Regions from separate parts of the Enterobacter oligotrophicus genome, predicted to be linked through region 3. Evidence: predicted binding sites of a transcription regulator. Region 3 holds the regulator's gene; each other region holds the start of a gene.
The links. Region 3 encodes Fur, which represses iron uptake genes when iron is present. Its sites were predicted from a motif close to ATAATAATGAGAACNACTATCAA; they were not measured.
Positions count from the first base shown of each region.

Region 1: the regulator Fur is predicted to act here: its motif matches at 1,318-1,340, upstream of exbB (tol-pal system-associated acyl-CoA thioesterase).
Region 2: the regulator Fur is predicted to act here: its motif matches at 1,216-1,238, upstream of ftnA (non-heme ferritin).
Region 4: the regulator Fur is predicted to act here: its motif matches at 976-998, upstream of sufA (Fe-S cluster assembly scaffold SufA).

Region 1 covers NZ_AP019007.1:1,683,233-1,685,435, reverse strand. Annotated here, with positions in the region: gene metC (cystathionine beta-lyase) at 1-1,150, opposite strand, end outside; gene exbB (tol-pal system-associated acyl-CoA thioesterase) at 1,402-2,133, shown strand; gene exbD (TonB system transport protein ExbD) at 2,138-2,203, shown strand, end outside.
Region 2 covers NZ_AP019007.1:690,819-693,021, reverse strand. Annotated here, with positions in the region: gene tyrP (tyrosine transporter TyrP) at 1-320, opposite strand, end outside; gene ftnA (non-heme ferritin) at 580-1,077, opposite strand; gene yecR (YecR family lipoprotein) at 1,282-1,617, opposite strand; gene EoCCA6_RS03280 (RpiB/LacA/LacB family sugar-phosphate isomerase) at 1,865-2,203, shown strand, end outside.
Region 3 covers NZ_AP019007.1:3,848,985-3,851,187, forward strand. Annotated here, with positions in the region: gene chiP (chitoporin ChiP) at 1-46, shown strand, start outside; gene chiQ (ChiQ/YbfN family lipoprotein) at 94-420, shown strand; gene fur (ferric iron uptake transcriptional regulator) at 578-1,024, opposite strand; gene fldA (flavodoxin FldA) at 1,314-1,844, opposite strand; gene ybfE (LexA regulated protein) at 2,000-2,203, opposite strand, start outside.
Region 4 covers NZ_AP019007.1:4,431,678-4,433,880, forward strand. Annotated here, with positions in the region: gene EoCCA6_RS21265 (MerR family transcriptional regulator) at 1-724, shown strand, start outside; gene sufA (Fe-S cluster assembly scaffold SufA) at 1,038-1,406, shown strand; gene sufB (Fe-S cluster assembly protein SufB) at 1,415-2,203, shown strand, end outside.

The DNA of each region.
Region 1 (2,203 bases), 2.2 Mb from region 3:
TTAAATCGTCCACATTTTCTAAACCAACATGCAGTCGGATCAGGGTTCCACTGAAGTCCACTTCGCCGCCAGGACGCAGAGCGGCGATCTGTTCCGGCTGGTTCGGCAGGATCAGCGATTCAAACCCGCCCCAGGAGTAGGCCATGCTGAAGAGGGAAAAATGATCCAGATAGTGTGCCAGCTCGTCGTTATTCAGCCGTTTTTTGAGAACAAACGAGAACAACCCACTGCTGCCCGTAAAATCTCGTTGCCAGAATTCGTGGCCTTTACTGCCCGGTAATGCCGGATGATTAACGCGTTCCACCTGAGGGTGCTGCGCCAGCCATTCGGCTATCTTCAGGCTGCTTTCATGGTGCTGACGCAAACGCACACCGAGCGTGCGGATGCCGCGGCTGGTCATGTAGGCGGTGTCGGCATCAACCATCTGGCCCATCAGGTAAGCATTCTCGCGCAGTTGATCCCAGCAGCGGGCGTTAGACACAGCCGTGCCGATCATACCGTCGGAGTGCCCTATCAGGTATTTGGTCGCCGCCTGAATGGAGATATCAATATCAAACTCCAGCGCCTTAAACAGCACGCCTGCCGCCCAGGTATTGTCGATCATGATGATCGCCTCTGGCGCTTTGCTGCGCACGGCCCTTACGATGGCCGGTACGTCGTGCACCTCCATGGTGATGGAACCGGGAGATTCCAGGAACACAAGGCGCGTGTTCGGCTGAATAAGTTCTGCAATACCTTCACCAATCAGCGGGTCAAACCAGCCGGTCGTCACGCCGAGCTTGCTGAGAATTTTGGTGCAGAAGTCCTGGCTTGGCTCGTAAGCCGTGTTGGTCATCAGGATATGATCGCCCTGTTCCACAAACGCCAGAATGGTGTTGGCGACCGCCGCCGCACCGCACGGAAACAGCGCACACCCCACGCCGCCCTCCAGTTCGCACATCGCTTCCTGCAGCGAAAAATGGGTTAGCGTGCCACGACGACCATAAAACAAGCCGCCTTTGGCACGGTTACGCGTAGCTGTTTTTTTATCTTCAACGGTATCAAACACCAGCGAGGAGGCCCGTTGAATCACGCTGTTCACCGATCCCTGCGTGTATTTTTTGCTGCGTCCGGCCTGTACCAGCGTGGTTTCAAGATGCTTCTTAGTCATGTTCGCTAACCCTGTTTTTATACGTCTGGACGTCCAGACTACCACGATTGCAAAAATGTGCACCCGGATGCTTATCGAATAAGCAGAAAATGTTATGAAAAATACGCATAAGAAATTTTTACTGCGTAAGCGCAAGGAAAGTGAGCGGAATTTACGGCACTATGTAAATACTAATGAGAACTACTATCAATTCGACGACGTTTTGATATTATTACGCTCAGAATTTGTGATTTGCGTCCTGGAGATACAGAGTGGGTAATAATTTGATGCAGACGGATCTCTCCGTTTGGGGCATGTATCATCATGCTGACATCGTGGTTAAGATTGTGATGATCGGCCTGATTCTGGCGTCCGTGATCACCTGGGCTATCTTCTTCAGCAAGAGCGCAGAGCTTATCTCGCAGAAGCGTCGTCTCAAGCGCGAGCAGCAGCAGCTGGCCGAAGCCCGCTCTCTGGATCAGGCATCTGATATGACCTCATCTTTCCATGCGAAAAGCCTGACCGCCCTGTTAGTGAACGAAGCGCAGAACGAGCTGGAACTCTCCGCAGGCAGTGAAGATAACGAAGGCATTAAAGAACGTACTGGTTTCCGCCTGGAACGTCGCGTCGCTGCCGTTGGCCGTCATATGGGCCGCGGTAACGGTTATCTGGCCACTATCGGTGCAATCTCCCCGTTCGTCGGCCTGTTCGGTACGGTCTGGGGCATCATGAACAGCTTTATCGGCATTGCCCAGACGCAGACCACCAACCTTGCCGTTGTGGCACCGGGTATTGCAGAAGCGCTGCTGGCGACCGCCATCGGCCTGGTTGCCGCTATCCCGGCGGTGGTTATCTATAACATCTTCGCGCGTATGATTGGCAGCTACAAAGCCACGCTGGGTGACGTTGCTGCACAGGTTCTGCTGCTGCAAAGCCGTGACCTGGACCTGAATGCCAGCTCTGTTAAACCGGTGCACTCTGCGTCCAAACTGCGTGTAGGTTGATTCTATGGCAATGCGTCTTAACGAAAATCTGGACGATAACGGTGAAATGCATGAAATCAACGTGACGCCG
Region 2 (2,203 bases), 1.3 Mb from region 3:
GCGATCAGCTCCCCGGCACCGCTAATGTAAGCGGCGGTGAGGGCGTACATCAAAAACATCATGCTAAAGCCGGTGAGCCACTTCCCGTAGCGCCCGAGATAGCGTGCCGCAAGCGAGCCCAACCCTGTATCAGCAGGAACATGCTGATAAACCTCCAGCAGTAGCAGGGCGGTGTAACACATCAGTGCCCAAAGCCCGGCCAGTAACAGCAGCGTGACGCTAAATCCAACGCCTGCGGCTGCCAGTGGCATTGCCAGCATTCCTGCGCCAATCGTCGTACCGGCGACGATAAAAATACTTCCCAGAGTTCTGTTTTTCACGCTTTCCTCTACAACCGTTCCATATCGCGACAAAATCTGCGGCGCAGAGTAAGGGAAAAGCCGTAACTCGTCAAATCACCGTTACAACCCATGTAATTAAATGTTTACGGTTCGACAGAGGGGCACAAATCGGGGCTGGCGCTAAGCGATATCTGGCGATGAGAAAGTGATGTGTTTAATTGTGTGCGAGGGAAAGAAAAGGTAATACGTGGCGTGGGTGTCATGAAAACGGTGCTGAAAGATCAGCACCGTCAGAGAATTAATTCTGCGTATCGAGCGTGGAAAGTTCTTTATCAATAAAGTAAAGACCTTCACCGGATTTACCTGCCAGAGATAATTTATCCAGCACGGATTTAAACAGTTTCTCTTCTTCATGTTGCTCTGCAACATACCACTGCAGGAAATTAAAGGTTGGATAGTCCTGGCCGATCATAGCGGCATGAACCAGTTCGTTAATTTTCTGGGTGATCAGCTGCTCATGCTCGTAGGTGGCTCGGAACAGCTCATCAAGAGAACCGTATTCCGCAACCGGGGAAGCCACCGGTTCAATACGCGGCAGGCTGCCGGTATCGGTCATGTAGTCAAACAGGCGCTGCATGTGAGTCATCTCTTCCTGCGCATGGCGACGCAGAAATGCCGCAGCACCTTCAAAGCTGTGGTAGCTGCACCAGGCGCTCATTTGCTGGTAAAGGAGAGAGGAATAAAGCTCAAGGTTCATTTGTGCATTGAGCTTGTCGATCATTTCAGTTTTCAGCATGGTGCAGCTCCGGTTTATTATTTCTGGTTCACGATGAGCGACACTATAATTTGTTATTTAATTATTTGCAAAAAGTAAAATAAATATTTCTTTATTAAAAATACGAATGGGAATAAAACGCATTGACGCTTTGTATTTATATTAATGAGAATTATTTTTGTTCTTAATTAAACAGACTGCCAGCGGTGCTGGCAGCAGAGATTATTACCACGGATTGGTTGCATTAGGGTTAACGGCGTAGCCCATGCATTTATACTGGATCGTCACGCTCTCATTAAGACACAGAGAGCCACTAATGAGGGTACATGTTTTGACGGGTTGACCATAGGCGGAGGCGGTGGCATATCCCATGCTCTGACAGGCTTTAACGGCTGTACCGTTATTCACATACTCATCGGAGTGGGCGTTTTGCAGTATGGCCTGGCCGAAGTCAAGGCGGACAATCCCGTTGGGTGCGTCAAGATGACTGACCTCAGCCTGGCGGTTAATGTTACACCCAGCGAGAAGCAGGATCGTGCCAGCTATGATTACTCTTTTCATGGTTCACTCTGCGTGAAGGGGAAATACGTTATTTTAACGTCCACCGTTCAGGTCAATGGCTGGAATAGCCGGAGGATCAACCCTTTCTCTTCGCAACGAACAGCATCAGGTCGAGAAATTGTGAGCGCATCTGTGTTTTTTAAAACAAGTTTTCACTTAATTTGAAAGCATGTTTGTTTGATAGTAAGGTTACTGATGAAAAGGTATCCACAGCGGGACTTCCCGCCATGCATTCAGGAGAGAAAAGATGAAAATTGCACTGATGATGGAAAACAGCCAGGCAGCTAAAAATCCCATCATCCTTAATGAGTTAAAAGCCGTCGCCGATGAGAAGGGCTTCCCGGTGTATAACGTAGGCATGAGTGATGAGAACGATCATCACCTTACCTATATTCACCTTGGAATCATGGCGAGTATTCTGCTCAATTCAAAAGCCGTTGATTTTGTTGTCACCGGCTGCGGTACGGGTCAGGGTGCGCTGATGTCTCTGAATATTCATCCGGGCGTGATTTGTGGCTACTGCATCGATCCTGCTGATGCCTTCCTGTTCGCGCAGATCAACAACGGTAACGCGCTCTCCCTGCCG
Region 3 (2,203 bases):
ACGTGACGTGAAATTTATGGTTATCGCGCCATTCACTATCTTCTGATGAACGCTCCGGCGGGCTGAGTCCCGCCGGGATGGAGACTGAACATGATGAAAAAAATTATCGTCGTCGCGTTGCTGGCATCAGGGCTGGCGGCATGCGCTCAGCCTCAGGCACCGAAAGAGGATTCGCGTCTTAAAGAAGCGTATAGCGCCTGTATCAATACCGCTGAGGGATCGCCGGATAAAATCGAAGCCTGCCAGAGCGTGCTGAATGTGCTTAAGAAAGAGAAAGCGCATGAACAGTTTGCGACGCAGGAAAACATTCGCGTGATGGATTACCAGGCCTGTATTCAGGCACGTAAAACGGGTAACGATCAGGAAGTGGCGAAGCGTTGCGATAAAATCTGGCAGGAGATCCGCAGCAACAACAACTAATAAGCCGTTTTTACGCCCGGTGGCGCTGCGCTTACGGGACCTGCAAAGGTGTCACAGCCCGTAGGCCCGGTAAGCGCAGCGCCACCGGGCTTTTTATTGCCATAAAACAGGCAAAAAAAAGCCAACCTTTCGGCTGGCTCAGAGTATAAACACTACTTTATTTCGCATCGTGCGCATGTTCATCTTCGCGGCAATCGCCTTCTGCACAGTGACCATACAGGTACAGGCTGTGGTTGGTCAGGCGAATGCCATGACGAGCGGCAATTTCACGCTGGCGCGCTTCGATAGAATCATCGCTAAATTCAATGACCTTGCCGCAATCGAGGCAGATCAGGTGATCGTGGTGGTGCTGCTGGGTCAGTTCGAAAACAGATTTACCGCCTTCGAAATTATGACGGGTGACAATGCCCGCGTCATCGAACTGGTTCAGCACGCGATAAACGGTTGCCAGCCCAATCTCTTCACCCATGTCGATAAGACGCTTGTAAAGGTCTTCCGCACTGACATGGTGATTGTCTGGCCCCTGAAGCACTTCAAGGATTTTTAACCGAGGAAGCGTAACTTTCAGGCCAGCCTTCTTTAATGCGGTATTGTTGTCAGTCATGCGGAATCTGTCCTGTTGCTAAACGATTCACTTCTAAAGAAGAAGTGACAGAAAATGCACTTGGGATGATGCGTCTCATTATAGAACTGCCATGGCTAAATGAAAACTGCAAGTCTCAAGCAAAGTATGCTTATAAAAACGTGGTATCACCAACAAACTTGTTCGATGGCACCCACTTTTTACCGGGGGATATTGTACAGGTCTGAGCGAAAAAGTTAAAAGTTTGTAGCAATTAATTTAATCGGTTTTACCTGGAAACGGGCGCAACCGGAGTCGCGCCGCAGAGAAATCAGGCGTTAAGAATGTCGTCCAGATTCAGTTCTTCGCGGACCTGCTTAACCCATTTCTCAACACGCTCAGCCGTCAGTTCTGGCTGGCGGTCCTCGTCAATAGCCAGGCCAACGAAGTGATCGTCGTCTGCCAGGCCTTTAGAGGCTTCAAAGTGATAGCCTGCCGTTGGCCAGTGACCCACAATAGCCGCACCGCGTGGTTCAATGATGTCGCGGATAGTGCCCAGCGCGTCACAGAAATACTCAGCGTAGTCTTCCTGATCGCCACAGCCGAACAGGGCAACCAGTTTGCCGTTGAAATCCACTTCTTCCAGGGTTGGGAAGAAATCGTCCCAGTCACACTGCGCTTCACCGTAATACCAGGTCGGGATACCCAGCAGCAGGATGTCATAGCCCTCGAGATCTTCTTTGCTGCTCTTGGCGATGTCATGCACATCGGCAACGTCTTTACCGAGCTGTTTTTGAATGTTTTTTGCGATATTTTCGGTATTGCCGGTATCACTGCCGAAGAAAATGCCGATAATTGCCATGAGTAAAATAACCTCTTGAAACTTAATGGTATGGTGGCGCAATTTGTCCACGGATAAGGGCAATAATAGCAGAACTGGCAACCCTGCGGAAACAGCTATCGCGCAGGACTGCACTCTGTGCTACATGAAAAGGGTGATAAAGGGGATTTTCAGACTTATGCCTTGCTGTGCATCATCTCAAGTTGAGCAATTAACATCTCTTCAATCAGCTCGCTGCGGCTGATGTCACGGGCGTTCGCCAGCGCATTAAGCGCATCGACGGCATCGGCGTTGAGCTTCAGTTCGACACGCTTAAGCCCACGATTTTTATCGCGTTTAAGCTGATTGCGTTTATTAATACGCAGCTGTTCATCGCGCGA
Region 4 (2,203 bases), 580 kb from region 3:
CAGTATCGGCGAAGTGGCCGAACGATGCGGTATCAACCCCGTTACGCTGCGTGCCTGGCAGCGCCGTTATGGATTGTTGAAGCCACAGCGCAGCGAAGGGGGACATCGTCAATTCGACGATGAAGATATCCTGCGCATTGAAGAGATCAAGCGCCTCATGAAAAGTGGCGTCTCGGTTGGCAAGGTGAAAGCCTTGCTGGAAAACAAAGACGTCATCACGCAGGGAAACTGGGTGTCATTTCAGGAAGAGATGCTGTCCGTTGTGCGTTACGCCAGCCCGGCAAAACTGCGTGCCAAAATCGGTGAATTCCGCCGCGATCATGCGACGGATGCGCTTATCGATAACATTATCATCCCCGTTCGTCAGCGAATAAGCCAGGATCAGAACACGGTGCGTCATATGGCGAGCCTGCTCGATGGTGTGCTGATTGAATTCGCCGTCACAAGCCTGGCAGAGTCGCGAAAAAAAGCCGGGAAAGATGCCCTGCTGATCGGTTGGGAGTGTGACGATCGCACGCACCTGTGGCTTGAGGCCGCTCGTCTGGCGCATAAGGGCTGGCATATTGATGTGCTGGCAGAGCCCATTGATTCTCCGCGCCCTGAACTCTTTCCAGGGCAAAAAATCTTTGTCTGGACGGGAAAATCCCCTACGCCTCGTCAGCAGGAGTTGCTGGATTACTGGCGGGAACAGGGTTTTTCAGTCTCCTTCCACGCAAGAACATAAAGGGCCCGGAAGGGCCTTTTTAATTTCTTCTGCCCGCATTGGAAGTACAAAATCTATCTCAAAAATAGGCATTTCCGATGCATATTTTATTTTTCACCAGATTCATGCCACTCCTGCAGTCAAATGCATTATTAATCAATGCATTGAACAATTACATCCTTCCCGTCAGCATCGCGTGACAGGGTCTATGCTTAATAAAAGTAGCCAAAAAGGGCGAATTAGCCGAAAGCCCCTGCTGTCTGGGGGTTGAAGTGATAATCGTTATCACTAACATGGTGTTATGCCCTGGTGGCTTAACAGATGAGGTGGACCTATGGAACTGCAATCAGAAACCTTTAATCCGGCCGATTTTGCCTGGCGTGGTTTAACCCTCACGCCTGCGGCTGCGGCGCATATCCACGAACTGGTGGCAAAAAAGCCCGACATCCTCGGCGTGCGTTTGGGCGTGAAGCAGACAGGCTGCGCGGGTTTCGGCTACGTTCTTGATACCGTGACTGAGCCTGAAAAGGATGATCTGGTGTTCGAGACCGATGGCGCGAAACTCTATGTTGCGCTGCAGGCGATGCCGTTTATCGACGGAACGGAAGTCGACTATGTTCGTGAAGGTTTAAACCAGTTATTCAAATTCCATAACCCGAAAGCCCAGAACGAATGCGGCTGCGGCGAAAGTTTTGGGGTATAGGCGGTACTATGTCTCGTAATACTGAAGCAACGAGTGATGTGAACACCTGGAGCGGCGGACACCTTAACTATAAAGAAGGGTTCTTCACGCAGCTGCAGACCGATGAACTGGCGAAAGGCATTAACGAAGATGTCGTTCGTGCGATCTCGGCTAAACGTAATGAGCCGGAGTGGATGCTTGAATTCCGCCTCAGCGCTTTCCGCGCGTGGCTGGAAATGGAGGAGCCGCACTGGCTGAAAGCACACTACGACAAACTGAATTACCAGGATTACAGTTACTACTCCGCGCCCTCCTGCGGGAGCTGTGACGATACCTGCGCCTCGCAGCCGGGAGCGGTTCAGCAGACCGGCGCTGAGAACAGCTTCCTGAGCAAAGAGGTTGAAGAAGCGTTTAACCAGCTCGGTGTGCCGGTGCGAGAAGGGAAAGAGGTGGCGGTGGACGCCATTTTTGACTCCGTATCGGTCGCGACAACCTATCGTGAAAAGCTGGCAGAGCAGGGGATCATTTTCTGTTCCTTTGGCGAAGCGATCCACGATCACCCGGAACTGGTGAAAAAGTATATTGGTACGGTGGTGCCGAGTAATGACAACTTCTTTGCGGCGCTTAACGCCGCAGTGGCATCTGACGGCACCTTTATCTACGTGCCGAAAGGCGTGCGTTGCCCGATGGAGCTGTCCACCTATTTCCGCATTAACGCCGAGAAAACTGGCCAGTTCGAACGTACCATTCTGGTGGCCGATGAAGGCAGCTACGTCAGCTACATCGAAGGCTGCTCTGCGCCGGTTCGTGACAGCTAC